Regions from separate parts of the Mucilaginibacter antarcticus genome, predicted to be linked through region 2. Evidence: riboswitches for the same ligand, from Rfam matches in the RefSeq annotation. Region 2 holds a riboswitch; the other holds the start of a gene.
The links. A riboswitch is a leader RNA that binds a small molecule or an ion and turns the genes downstream of it on or off. The one in region 2 is predicted to bind S-adenosylmethionine.
Positions count from the first base shown of each region.

Region 1: another riboswitch for S-adenosylmethionine. It lies ahead of ACFSYC_RS15495 (homoserine O-acetyltransferase family protein); the one in region 2 lies ahead of metH (methionine synthase).

Region 1 covers NZ_JBHUON010000021.1:15,553-23,056, forward strand. The annotation lists gene clpB (ATP-dependent chaperone ClpB) at 1-472, shown strand, start outside; gene ACFSYC_RS15475 (polysaccharide deacetylase family protein) at 633-1,418, opposite strand; gene ACFSYC_RS15480 (glycosyltransferase family 2 protein) at 1,415-2,356, opposite strand; gene ACFSYC_RS15485 (glycosyltransferase family 87 protein) at 2,353-3,528, opposite strand; gene ACFSYC_RS15490 (homoserine dehydrogenase) at 3,668-4,879, opposite strand; gene ACFSYC_RS15495 (homoserine O-acetyltransferase family protein) at 4,879-5,934, opposite strand; SAM riboswitch class I at 6,137-6,246, opposite strand; gene ACFSYC_RS15500 (trans-sulfuration enzyme family protein) at 6,410-7,504, opposite strand, start outside.
Region 2 covers NZ_JBHUON010000001.1:315,048-322,551, reverse strand. The annotation lists gene ACFSYC_RS01375 (pyridoxal phosphate-dependent decarboxylase family protein) at 1-1,329, opposite strand, end outside; gene ACFSYC_RS01370 (diaminobutyrate--2-oxoglutarate transaminase) at 1,336-2,784, opposite strand; gene ACFSYC_RS01365 (hypothetical protein) at 3,154-3,714, shown strand; gene ACFSYC_RS01360 (glycosyltransferase WbsX family protein) at 3,718-4,905, opposite strand; gene ACFSYC_RS01355 (helix-turn-helix domain-containing protein) at 5,001-5,252, opposite strand; SAM riboswitch class I at 5,465-5,576, shown strand; gene metH (methionine synthase) at 5,624-7,504, shown strand, end outside.

The sequences.
Region 1 (7,504 bases), on a different contig from region 2:
AATCATCATCATGACATCTAACATCGGCTCAAATATTATTCAGGAAAACTTCCAGGATTTTGAGGAGAGCGATAAAGACGAGGTAATTGCTAAAACAAAAGGTCAGTTATTTGATGTGTTAAGGCAAACTATTCGGCCGGAGTTTCTAAACCGGATTGACGAGATTATTATGTTTACTCCGCTTAGCCGTAGCGAGATAGCGGATATTGTTAAACTTCAATTTAAAGGTGTACAACAAACACTGGCCGAAATGGGTGTAGCGATAGAAGCATCAGATGAAGCGCTTGATTGGCTTGCTCAACTTGGCTACGATCCGCAATTTGGCGCGCGTCCACTAAAACGGGTTATTCAAAAACGGATCTTGAACGAGCTATCAAAACAGATCCTTGCCGGTAAGGTCGACAAAGACAGCAACATCAAACTTGATATGTTTGATAACCAATTTGTGTTCTTGAATACAAATGAGAAGTAATTATTGGTTATAGGTAAACAAGAAAAGCGATCCAAATTGGATCGCTTTTCTTGTTTTATATTGTTTGTCATTGCGAGCGAGGAACGAGCGTGGCAATCCCACCGAGAACGGCGTGGACCGTACATAATTCGCGATTGCCACGCTACGCTCGCAATGACAACTATCTTTTGGAGCGTATTATCTCTTGCGCAAACTCATCAGTCCGCATAAAGCCTAAACCCATTACCTGTGCCCATTTGATAAAAGCTTTCATTTTTTCAACATAAGTATCGCCTGAGTTTTTAGAGACATAACCTGGAAAACCAAATCGTTCTTGCTTTAAATCGGTAAACTCCCATGGGTGAAAATATAGATTCAGGTACCCGTCTTTGCGGTGCGCTGCTGCGCTCATCCATTTAATCAGGGGCAGTCCCACGTTATGAAACGTCAACCAAAATAAAGGAAAACGCACCAATGGCGATACTGAAGCTGGAATCTGCAAAACATCATGATCAAAGAACCACGCCCGGGGTTTGCTGAAATTGTTATAGCGACCCGGTATAAACGTTGGGTTCATAGAGGTATTATAAGCATAACCTGCTTTTGCAATTTCGGCTTCATCAACCGGCATCATGCGCGCCATACGGAAACCTGTAACCGGCGTTCCGGATATCTCTTCGAGCTTGATTTTGGATTGGAGTAAATGCTCAACTTTAAAATCCGAATGGTAATAACCGTGCGATGCTATTTCATGGCCCTCGTCCACCATTTTGGCTATAATATCTGGTTTGTTTATTGCATAATTGGCCGTACAAAAAAAGGTAGCTTTTACACCGGCTTCTTTAAGCAGGTCAAGAATTTTTAATGTACCGCTTGTTGATATGGATATTTGCTCTTCAAAGGCAAGTTCTTTGCCGTACTCAAGTGGCATATCAAACTCCTCAACATCAAAACCTAATAATATCATTTTCTGCTGCGCGGTAAATTGGTTGAACGGATGATGTAGTTTGGCCGATGCTTGGTTTGCATAAAAATTTTGCCCAGGTATGAGCCAATAATACCTAATACCATTAGCTGTAAGCCCCCAAAAAAAGCTACTGTTGCAATTAATGATGCCCAGCCAGAAAGCTCGTCAAAACCATATAGTTTACTGATCAAGATATACGGGATATACAGCAAAGCTGCGCATGAGAAAAACAAACCTAAACCTGTGGCAATATACAGGGGCTTAACACTAAAGGCCATAATACTGCCCACGGCCAGTTTAACCAGTTTCCAAAAAGAATAACTGGCTTCGCCGGTGTGGCGGGCAGCAGGGGTATAGGGGATACCCATTTGCTGAAATCCTACCCATTTAACCATACCACGGAAAAATATTTCGTACTCGTTTATCTGCTTCAATTCATACACTACTTTTTCATCTAAAAGGCGAAAATCTGATATCCCGTTTTCTAAAGTGATATCAGAGATAGCATTGATAAATTTGTAAAACTTTTTTGAAGCAAACTTTTGGAAACGACCAACGTGCGGATTGGAATCTTTACGATAGGTGTAAACAATGTCATAACCTTCTTCCCAATGCTGCAACATTTGCGGCAACAGGTGTGGGGGGTGTTGTAAATCGGCGTCCATGGTGATTATGGCATCGCCTTTAGCCATGTCTATACCAGCTTTAAGGGCATAATCTTTACCGAAATTTTTTGAAAGGTCGATGTAAAACACATTCGAATGGCTTGCTGCCTGCGCCTTTAACTCAACCAGGGTATTGTCCTTGCTACCATCGTTCACAAAAATGTACTCATAATCATAGGCTATGTCAGCTAAAGACTTGTCAAGTTCGGCCACCAGGTGGCTTATATTTTCCTCTTCGTTAAAAGCGGGGATTACTATTGATAATTTCTTCATGCTGCAACCGCTTTTAAATCTTTATCTGTAAACTTTCTGAACAGAGTTTCATATATAATTTTCAACCAAATTAGAAAGCATGGTAACGCTTTCAGCGCGTAAGGATCAACATAATGTTGCTTTAAATATCTGGGGAACAGATCAGAAGGCGATAAACTGGTTAATATCAAAGCAAAGATTAATAAACCAATATCCAGCTTTGAAACTGGCCGTGTGCCGTTAATGTACCAGATGGCTACGCCTACAAAAGCGATGATATAGGTAGGCGACTCTGACCCGGTACTAAATATTACCGGAAAAATCAATGTCGATGAAAGGATCAGTAGTTGAAAATTTAACTTTTTTAATAAACTGATACGAAGGTATGAAAGCCCAAATAGTACAACACCCGGTAGCAGCACCACCAGGTTTGACAGATGAGGCAAAGCAATTTTACGTACCATACCCATTACTGAAACATCCTCGCGGGTTGAAGCTATGTTGTCTACGTTCTTATGAACTAAATCTGCGTACCAATCCTTATAAGTCTGAACGATAAACCCCGGCGAGGATAAAGCCATTGGCAATATAAACAATACTACCGACCAAAATACCAATGAGCCTATAAGCTTTATCTTGTTATTGGAAAAAAAGAAAAAAGCCAGCCCAACAACACCATACAGCTTAATGAACATACCCAGCGCTATCATCAAAGCAGCCCAAAAATCCTGCTCTTTTTTTATGAAAGTAAAGCTTAATATTATCAACGCGGCAATAAGCGGATTGATTTGCACATTAGCGGCTGATGTCATTAACTCGTGGGCGCAGAGCAGCAGGATGATTAGGTAATGGTTCTCTCTTATAGGCAACTGTTTTATTGCGAATAGTAATAACCCAGCGGTAAACATCACCCATAAAACCACGCCCAAAGCATCGGGCATTAATGCAAACGGCGCTATAATATAGCTAAAGATGGGGCCGTAATGATTAAGATCAAAATAATGGGCAGCATCGTGCAGATAAAGATTACGCTGCTCTAAAACGTGTATAAAGTTGTATTTGTAAACAAAGTAATTGTTATGGATATGGGTGTGCCCTAATATTACACTTTTAACAACAGCAAACAAGCTTAAGCCAAACCAAAACACATAGACGAAAGGTTTACTGGTAAAGAATTTAGCAAGTTTATCCATTACAAGGGGCTGGTATTTCGGTTGGCAAATTAACTAAAAAAAGTAAAATACAATTGACGAGCCGTTCAGCCCGGCCAATATGCAATTAAAAAAGGGTTCTGTAAGAACAGAACCCTTTTTTAAGCATACTGAAATGTTGTTATGCCGTAGCTAAAGTGACCCCTGCTAGCTGGTCGGCAAAAGCAATAAACGCTTTGTCTGACGATATGCGGGCTTGATTTTCTATCAGTTTTTGCAAATTTACTTTTCCAATAACATATTTATATGTGCCGGAGTAATATCGCTCTTTAATTTCTTTAAAATCAAGTAAGTCTACCAGGTCTTCGTTATCGTAACGCAGGTAAATGCATAGCTCAATGTCATTGGTAAAATTTAAGCCTGCACTGGTTTTGATCTTCTTGTACTCGTACTGATAGTCATAACGCAAGGCCGCTATGTCTGACAACACAGCCGAACCTGTTGGGTGGCCGCCCGCACCTTTACCAAAAAAGAATTGTTGATCTGCAAATGCGGCTTGTACGGTCACACCGTTGTATTCGTACTCCACATTGTATAAAAACTCGCTTTCCGTAACAAACTTAGGCAGTACAAAAAGCGTAACGTGTTCTTCGTCCAGTTCTTTAGCTACGGGTACCAACTTTATTTTTAAGTTTTTCTCCCGGGCGTATTGAATATCGCTGGCCCCTAAATTCTGAATCCCTAAATTAAATACCTTGTCAGGATCAATCACCACTCCATAGGCATGGGCAGCAGCAATAATCAGCTTGTATTTAGCATCAAAGCCACCAACGTCGCTAATCGGGTCAGTTTCGGCAAAGCCGAGATCCTGTGCCTGTTTTAATGCGGCGTCATAATCCATATTCTCTAAAAAACCTTTAGAAAGGATATAGTTTGACGAGCCGTTGAAGATACCGCTGATAGAGTGCAGTAACTCATTATCATAATACTCTTCCAGGTTACGGATGATGGGGATACTACCACAAACCGCCCCTTCATACAGTAATGATGTACCATGCTCTGTTTGCAAAGCTATAAGCTCCTCAAGATATTTTGCGATCATTTTTTTACTGGCCGATACTACATTTTTGCCGGTCTTAAGTGCTGTAGATACGATTTCATAGGCGGCCTCGGTATCGTTAATCAGCTCAATAATGGTGTTGATTTCCGGGTTATTCAATAGCTCATCTTTATCGGTCGTAAAATAATGCTCTGGTAATGTGCGTTTTTTACTGGCGTCTTTAATCGCTATCTTCTTAATTTCAATATTTAGGTTTTTAGTTCTGATGATATCGTATAATCCCTGGCCTACAACGCCGAAGCCAAAAAGGCCGATATTTAATTTTTTACTCATTATGCGGTTTGGTGTATTTGGGCTGTATGCCCGTTTATTGCTGTATTAAAAAATGCTGTTATGATATTAGTTAGCGCTTCTGTCTCTATCAAAAAGCCGTCGTGCCCGTAGTAGGAATCAAACTCTGCATAAATAGCTCCGGGAATATTTTTAGCCAGGTATTTTTGCTCTTCAACAGGAAATAACAGATCGGAGTCAATAGCCACAACCAAAGTACGCGCGGTGATTGCGCTTAAAGCTTTTTCAATGGTTTCGCGATTGCGGCCTACATTGTGCGAGTCCATTGATTTGGTTAGGTACCAATAACTGTAAGCGTTAAAACGTTTTACCAATTTATCGCCCTGGTAGTTTTGATAGCTTGCGGCTTTGTAATTGTCTACTACATCTTCATTATCCTCATGCTGGCTAATCCCGTAGGTTTTATAACCACGATAGGAGAGCAGCGCCATAGCACGCGCTGCTTTTAAACCTTTACTGCCACCATCAGGCATGCCCTGCTCAAAAGTCGGATCAGCTGCAATGGCCAGGCGTTGCGACTCGTTAAAAGCAATGCCCCAGGGGGAGTGTTTGGCATTAGATGCAATAAGGATGAGGTTTTTTATAAAGCCAGGCTCCATAATTGCCCATTCAGAAGCCTGTTGCCCGCCTAATGATCCGCCAATTAAAGTTTGGATGCTATCAATACCTATAGCTTTAGCCATTAGTTGTTGTGATTTAACCATATCGCGCGTAGTAATCTGCGGAAAGGTTAAGTAATAAGGTTGCCCTGTAGCAGGGTCAATGCTCAATGGCCCGCTTGAGCCATAAGCCGATCCCAGCATGTTAACACACACGATATAATGATCTTCGGGATTAAAATAGTAACCCATCCCAAATAAACCCTTCCACCAGTCAAGCACATCAGAGTTTGCAGTAAAGGCATGACATACCCACACTACGTTGTCTTTACCGGCGTTGAGCGTACCATAAGTATGATAGCCCAATTCCAGCCCGGGCAAAACAGCGCCCGACTCCAGCTCAAAAGGTTTATCGTATTTATATAATTGTGTGCTCATTTGTTTGTGTGGTAGTTCAATTGCTCCTTATTGATGGGTGCAGTTATCGTTTTACTTAATTGTTCGGGTAAATAATAACTTGTTAACTGCGTTTGCAATAGCAGTGCACGTAACACATAAATGTGCAAGCAAATGCATAGCCATGAGTGGCTTTAACAGAACTTTTTAAACAGGCGGGATATTTTAAATTTTTCATGTTATTAATTTATATTTCCCGGGATATTTACCGGGGAAGGAATTGGCACCTTCTCTAATTTTAGAGGGTTGCCAGCGGGTCAGTGAGCCTAATCTCTCGCCGCTTCTTTATAAACCAAAACCTAAACGAAGAGGAATTGATCATTTGGTATTGCTACCGTTTGTGGGTGCAAATAAAGGGGATAATTTTTATAAACCCAAATTTTTTTTGAGCTTAAAGCTACAGCGGAACGACCAAGCCGAAAAGAAACGAAAAAGTATCAGCTGTAGTTTGTCAATTTTAGCTTTCCAGCGCCTGCTGTAAATCTGCAATTAGATCGTCAATATGCTCTAAACCCACGGATACCCTTAAAAGGTTAAACGGAGTCTTAGTGTCAGGCCCTTCTATGGTTGCACGATGTTCTATTAAACTCTCTACACCACCAAGGCTGGTAGCTTTGGTAAATAGTTTTAGCTTGTTAATAACCCGGTGTGCATCATCGCGGTCACCTTGTACGCAAAAGGATAGCACACCACCAAATCCGGTCATTTGATCCTTAGCTATATCATGATTTGGGTGCGATGCCAACCCGGGGTAAAGCACTTGGTCTACAGCCGGATGTGTATTTAAAAACTCAGCCAAAAGCTGCGCATTTTGCATATGCCCTTTTACACGGTAAGGCAACGTTTTAATACTGCGCACCAGGTAGTAACAGTCCATAGGCGAGGGGATAGCGCCGCCCATCTCCTGCACCTGGCGAATCTTTTGCCACCATTCGCTCTTATCTGCGGTTATCAGCGCACCACCCATTAAATCACTGTGGCCTCCAAAATATTTGGTGGTTGAGTGCATTACCAAGTCGGCACCCAAACGTAATGGTTGCTGGCATATCGGTGTAGCAAAGGTATTGTCGCACACCACTTTAACGTCGTATTGTTTTGCTACTGCGACGATCTTTTTGATGTCTGTAATTTTTAATAGCGGGTTTGATGGGGTCTCTATCCATATTAAACCCGTGTTTGGCTTTATGTGCGCTTTCAGTACGTCGGCATCATCAATATCAATAAAGTCAAACTCAAGTATCCCTGCAAATAACTGCTTTAGCTGGTTACGCAAGCCGTGGTACATATCATCAGGCGCAATAATGTGTGTGCCCGGTGTCAGCGACTGAAATACAGCCATCCCTGCAGCGTTGCCGGATGAAAATGCAGCAGCATCTATACCACCCTCCAAAGCGGTGAGTACGTTTTCTAAGGCCTTCCGGTTGGGGTTTGCAGAACGGCTGTAAACATAGCCCTCCCTATAATTCTCGTCCTCCATACGCTCAAACGTGGTAGACATAGTGATGGGTTGTATAACGGCGCCGGTGGTATGATCGGTAGTGTTGCCTGCGTG
Region 2 (7,504 bases):
CTGTTCATCGTCATCATTTTGTGGCAGATAGCGAAACACCACAGCATTTATAGGCGTGCGGTAAGCCAGTTCAAAATCGGGGTCGCTTTCTATATGATCGCTCACCTGCGCGGCTAATGCTATAGTGGCGTCAATCATCTCTCCAAATTTTTCGATACCGATGTGCTGCATGGCTATAAAGGGCTTCAAAGCATCAAAACGGCGTGTGGTTTGGATAGATTTATAAACCAGGTCTAACATACCCGCTTCCTCATTTCGTTCAGGATTGAGGTAGTCTGCATGCAGCCGGATGTATTCAAAATCAGCCTTGTTTTTCAACATAAAGATCCCGCATGATATAGGCTGGTAAAAAAGCTTGTGGAAATCTATCGTCACCGAGTCGGCAGCGGCTATGCCACGCAATTTATGTTTATGAGTTTGGCTAAACATTAACGCACCGCCATAAGCGGCATCAACATGAAACCACATTTTATGCTGATGTGCGCAATTTGCAAGCTGCTCTAAATTGCCTATTGCGCCAAAGTCGGTTGTGCCGGCGGTAGTAACATAGGCAATAGGTAATAGCCCTTCGGCCGTCAACGCGCTGATGGCCGTTTCCAGGTGTTGAGTGGTTTCTTGTCTTCCGCCGGGTATTTTTACGACTGCGTTGCTGCCTAATCCTAAAATTGAAGCCGATTGTGCCACTGTAAAATGCGCGTCTTCGCCACAAAGGATGCGAAAACGGTGAGCATCTGCCGGTAAGCCCTGGCGTTGAATATCCCAGCCAAGTTGTTGTTTGCTGTACCTGTCGCGTGCAAGCAACAATCCCATAAAATTAGACATGGTACCGCCGCCGGTAAACACGGCATCGCCATCAGTATCAAAACCATATAAAGCACAAAGCTGATCGCATACCGCCTGTTCAATCATGCTGGCAGCAGGCGCCTGGTCCCACGAGTCCATAGACTGGTTAAAGACGCTGATAATCAGTTCGGCAGCTAACGATGACAAAAAGGGCGGGCAATGCAGGTGCGCCAGGCAATGCGGGTGGTATACCGAGATGTTGCTCTCAATGATGAGTTCATGCGTACGCTTTAGCACCTCTTGCAAGCTGGTACCCTGGGCAGGGAAGATATCTATTGCGGCCACCGCCGCTTTTAATTCTGCCGGGCTTTTGCCGTTATAGGGCTGCTGCTGGTTTTCTATTTGTTTGGCAATGGTATTGGCTAAGCCAGATATCATTGTACGATACTGCGCGGCGCTATCGCTGCTGCTAGTTAAAAAATATTGGTTAAAGGCCCTGGCAGATGCCGCCAGAGGATCATCCTGTAAGTTGTCTTGTCCTATCACCTTAAATTAATTTTGATGCGGTAAAAGTTCAAGCTCTGCCGCAGTAACAGCCTCTTCGAATATGGCGCAAATGGCACGCACCTGTCTTTCGTTAACGGTTAAAGGTGGCATAAAGCGCAATACGCTTGATTGACGGCCACCAAGCTCCAGTATTAGCCCGCGCGAAAAACATGCGGCTTGAATACGCCTTGACAGTTGCTCATAACGTGGCGGTTTGCCGCATAGTGTTTCCTGGCTATAAGGATTAACAATTTCTACACCTAGCATAAGGCCCAGTCCGCGGATATCGCCAAGACATGGTTTTGTTAACTGTATGTTTGCTAGTAAAGTTGTAAATAGCTGGCCCATGGCAGCTGCATTTTCAATAAGCTTATGCTCACGGATATGGCGTATTACCGCTGTGCCGGTAGCCATAGCCAGCTGGTTGCCTCTAAATGTGCCTGCATGGGCGCCCGGCCCCCAAACGTCAAGGTCTTTATGGTAAACCACCACTGCCAGGGGCAGTGAGCCACCCACCGCTTTCGACAGGATAACCACATCTGGAATAATGCCGGCATGCTCAAAAGCATACATTTTGCCGGTCCGGCCAATGCCGGTTTGCACTTCGTCAATAATTAGCGGTATGTTTTGCTCTTTGGTGATTTTTCTCAGTCTTTGTAAAAAATCTGCCGATGCGGGTATTTTACCGCCTTCGCCCTGTACCGCTTCAATGATGATACCTGCGGGTTTTACAACACCGCTTTCGTCGTCTGTTAAAATATTGTCAATGTAGTTGCTGCATAGCTCACTGCAGGCAGTGCCATCGTCGCCCATGGGGCTGCGGTAGGTGTACGGGAAAGGCAGAAATTGCACTTCGGGCATTAGGCCGGGTATTTTGCTTTTGCTGCCCAGGTTTCCCATCATGGCAAGTGCGCCATGTGTCATGCCATGGTAGCCGCCATGAAAAGCCATCATGCCGCGTCGGCCGGTAGCTATTTTTACCAGCTTTATAGCAGCTTCAACAGCATCGGCGCCGGACGGGCCGCAAAACTGGATCTTGGCGTTTTTTGCAAATTCTGCAGGTAAACTACTAAGCAGTTCCTGCACAAACTCGTCTTTAACAGGGGTGGTAATGTCTAAAGTCAGCATTGGCAAATTGGCATCTAATTGTTGCCGTATGGCATCCTGAACAACCGGGTGATTATGGCCAAGGGCCAATGCGCCGGCGCCCGACAGGCAATCGTAATAAACATTGTCGTCGGTGTCCTTAATGTACATCCCCTTAGCCTTGCTTATAGCAAAAGTAAGTTTGCGCGGATAGCTCCGTGCGTTTGACTCTGTAGACGCCTGTCTTTCTAAGTAGGCGCTGTTGTTAGGGCCGGTAGCCGCCTGTCGCAGCTCTCCGGGATAGGTGTTGATTAAGCCTAAAGCAGCAAGATCCTGCGCTTCAATAGCTTCGCTGGTTGGTGTTAACATGTTGTTTAAATGTGGGTTCAATAGTTTATTAGGGTGGCAATATTCTGTCTCTTAAAGAGACAGTTGGAAAGGCTGTGTTCGAAAGATTTCGGCTGTCAATAATGGCGCAAGATACATCAAGCATGTTAATTAGCAAAGCGTTAGATAAGTATTAACAATAACTTAACACTGATTTTTCAAAGGATAATTATGTGGTGCTGATTGCCTTGGATGCCTGTTGCAGCAGAAAATATTTACTATGCTAATAAGGCCTATAAAAGCTGTACCGATAAATAACCACTCAATACCAAAGGGAACAACTATTGAGTAATGCATCGATTATTTGCAATTTGGCACAATAACTGCACTATCCCATAAAACATCCAAACTATGCTAACCATACTACCTAATAACAAGCAAGACACACTGAAGGCCGGCTTAAAACAAGTATTTGCCAACCTGGCTAAAGACGGCTTTAAACGCATCTATAATCATATTGACCAGCAGACCATTAAAAGGGGCGTTGACGAAATGGGTATAGACAAGTTTGTTAACCAATGCGCGTTGTTGGCGGCAGGTAGCGGGGCTGTTACGGGTGTGGGTGGCTTTGCAACCATGCTGGTTGGTGTACCGTTAGACATGACCAACTTGATTGCCCAGCAGTTTAGGGTAACTCTGGCCGTTAATTACTACAAAACCGGCCGAAGCAAGGTGAGCTTCCTGGAGCTTCTGGGCATCGTAGCCTCATCATTAAGTGTCGACGCTGGTTTGGCAGTATCAAAAAGAGTTGTTGAAGAGGTAGCCTCTAAGCTCCTCCTCGTTTTGGGCTCAAAATCTGCTCGCAGGCTGGTGCCTGTAGTCGGTGCGGTAATAGGTGGCTCGACTAATTATATGTTCATAAAAAAAGTAGCTAGAGACTTGCTGGCTAAGCAAGATTATACCGGTTACTAAGGATTATTTACCATCTAAAAACACCTGTTTAATAGCCTGCAGATATCCGTAACCATACTTGTTGTCTGGTTGCAGATAGCTGGTTTCGGTCCATTCGTTCCAACTGTTAATCGTAATTAGCGGCACTTGTTTGGGGTGCGCATCTACATAGGCTTTGGCCATGCGCAAGCCCTTGGCAAAGTTCTCGGGCGTATTGTTTTTAACCACGGCGCTACGGCCGGTACGGGGGCTATTATCCCAACCCACGCTAATGTGCGGGTAGTAGGGTATCTCAAACTGGGCGTCGTTGCGGTCCCATTCTTTTTTTACATTATCCAGAATGTTAAGGTAATCATCATTAACATTTACAAAATGCGCAAACTGGTAATGGGTTGAACTAGTAAAGCCCAGCTTTTTAACAAAGGCATTCTGCGGTCGCTCTGTCTTGCTGCCGTCGAAACCGCTGTAATTTAGGTTAATACCCCACATGGTCAGCTGCAACTCAAGGCCAGGGAAACCGGCACGTTTAGTTTCGTCTTTAAACCATTGCAAGGCAGCAACGGCCTGTTCCATACCGCCAAGGCCGTTTATCAGCTGGGGCACATCGTAGATCATGTACACCGGCTTGCCGTTTATTTTGTAATAGTTGGGTTGCTTAAAGTATTTTTCGATCGTGCGTTTGCAAATCTTCTCAAACTCGTCGCGGCTTACACGCCCCTGCCATATCACGTTGTCCTCGTTATATTTATTCAGGCGTACATCCCAGGTGTTTACCACATCGTGGTTGGCCCACATCAGGTAAAACTTCATTTTGTCCTTATTCTCCGCCTTCAGGAAACCGTTGTTGAGGGTAGTCTCCATAAACGCACGGCCATCATACCAGTACCAATCAAAAATGAATACGTTAACGCCGTGTTTGGTAGCTTCATTTATCTCCATCGCCATTACAGACGGGTCAGCCTCATTAATGGTGCCCCATATAGGCTTGCGGTCCCAATAAAACCCCGGGAAACGGTCCTGCACGCTGGTAACGGTTTCCCATTCGCCAATGCCTTTGGGCCAAAAGGGGCGCAGGCGCGGGTCGTCGTTTACGTAGGCCGGGTATAAAAAGGCTGCTATGTCGTATTTTTTAGTTTGTGCTGTCGCGATATTGCCAAAAGACAAAACAGACAGCGCCATTAACAATATGGTATGTTTAAATTGGATAGTCATTACAGGAACTCTTACAGGTGTAAAATCGGTTATCCAAATCTGAGTATTTCAGATCCAAAAACCGTCATGCACTGTCTGATTGTTAACAGATGGCCTCACTCTGCTTTACTGGGCGGATGAATAGACACCATGTTTGTCGACAGCAACGTGCCGGGGGCGATATCCAATACTTCGGCAATTTTATACAGGCGTTCAATAGTAAGTTTGGTTTTAGACATTTCCATTTTGCTGTACGCATTTTGGGTAACGTTAAGCTCCTTTGCCATATCCACTTGCGACAGTCGCATAGCAGTGCGTCTGTCTTTGATATTAGCAGCAACGGCTCTTAAGTGAGTATCTACATTCATGATTAATTGTACTTTAATTAAATACTTAAAGTTAAGAGCTAGCTTTTTAATAAATAAGCAATTTGCGCAATGAATGAAATGAATAAACCCATGTTTTTACAACCAAAGGCTATTTTAAACCAGGCCAAATTGTAAGAAGAATTACGCTGCACGCCCAGATACCACCCGTTAATTTGAATTGCTAATTACCAACTTATTACGCATCTTTGCGCTGCTTATAAAGAAAGATGGAGGGATTAGACCCTGCGATGTCTTAGCAACCTGTTACTATACAAGGTGCTACATTCTACTCAGTAGAGCCATGGGCCATGAGACAAATAAGTGAAAGTCAAGATACACCGCCCGACTTTTCTAAGTAAGCAGCTCAGCAAATGGATATTAAAGAAGAATTAAGAAAGCGTATACTCATTATCGATGGTGCAATGGGTACCATGATACAGCGTTACCAGCTAAGCGAGAAAGATTTTCGTGGCGAACGCTTTAAAGATCACCCGAGCGATCTGCAAGGTAATAACGACCTGCTTAACCTTACGCGCCCGGATGTGATTAAAGCCATACATGCAGAATACCTGGATGCCGGCGCGGATATCATTGAAACTAACACCTTCAGCACGCAGATAATTTCGCTGGCCGATTATAACCTGGAGGAGCTGGCTTACGAGATGAGTTATGAAGGCGCCCGTATTGCCCGCGAGGTTGTAGATGAATACAATATAAAAACACCCAATAAACCGCGTTTTGTGGCCGGTGCGGTTGGTCCTACTAACCGTACAGCGTCACTATCACCGGATGTGAACGACCCGGGTTACCGTGCTGTTACCTTTGATAATTTAGCCGATGCCTATTACGACCAGATCCGTGGATTAGTTGATGGTGGGTCTGACGTGTTGTTGATAGAAACTATATTTGATACGTTGAATGCAAAGGCAGCCCTATTTGCTGCTGATAGATACGCACAAGAGAGCGGCAAGCATTTACCTATCATGATATCGGGCACCATTACCGATGCTTCGGGCCGTACCCTTTCGGGACAAACGGTTGAGGCTTTTTGGAACTCGGTAAGCCATGCTAATTTATTGTCTGTAGGCTTAAATTGCGCTTTAGGCGCTAAAGAGATGCGACCGCACATTCAGGAATTGTCTGAGAAAGCCAATGTGTTTATCTCTGCCTATCCAAACGCAGGCTTACCAAACGAGTTTGGCCAATATGATGAAACACCGCACGAGACTGCCCACCAGGTAGACGACTTTATAAAATCAGGTCTTGTAAATATTGTTGGTGGCTGCTGCGGCACCACGCCGGATCACATCAAATGTATTGCCGAGCGTGCCGAAAAATATTCGCCGCGCCTCGTACCTGAGGTTGCTCCATTTATGCGCCTAAGCGGGTTAGAGGCCGTTACCATTACCCCCGAAAGCATTTTTGTAAACGTAGGCGAGCGTACCAACATTACCGGTTCGCCAAAATTCTCAAAGCTGATACTGGCCGAGAATTACGAAGAGGCCCTAACCGTTGCCCGCCAGCAAGTAGAAGGCGGCGCGCAGGTGATAGACATCAATATGGACGAGGGTATGATAGACTCGGAAGCCGTGATGGTTAAGTTCCTCAACCTGGTTGCGTCTGAGCCTGATATCTCTAAGCTGCCTATCATGATCGATTCATCAAAATGGACGGTTATTGAGGCTGGTTTAAAATGTATACAGGGCAAGGGCATCGTTAACTCTATCTCGCTGAAAGAAGGCGAAGAAAAGTTTAAAGAATATGCCCGCAAAATATTAAGCTATGGCGCCGCTACGGTAGTAATGGCTTTTGATGAAACCGGACAGGCCGATAACCTGGAGCGCCGTAAAGAAATTTGCCAGCGCTCTTACAATATATTAGTTAACGAAGTTGGTTTCCCGCCACAGGATATCATTTTTGATCCAAACATCCTGACGGTAGCTACCGGTTTAGAGGAGCACAACAATTACGCGGTTGACTTTATTGATGCCACCCGCTGGATAAAACAAAACCTTCCCTACGCTAAAGTGAGCGGTGGTGTGAGTAATATATCATTCTCTTTTAGGGGTAACAATGTGGTGCGCGAAGCAATGCACTCGGCCTTTTTGTACCATGCTATTAAGGCAGGCATGGATATGGGTATTGTTAACGCCGGGATGCTGGAGGTTTACCAGGAAATTGATAAGGAGTTATTAGTTTTAGTAGAAGATGTGCTGCTAAACCGCAGAGACGATGCTACTGAACGTTTGGTT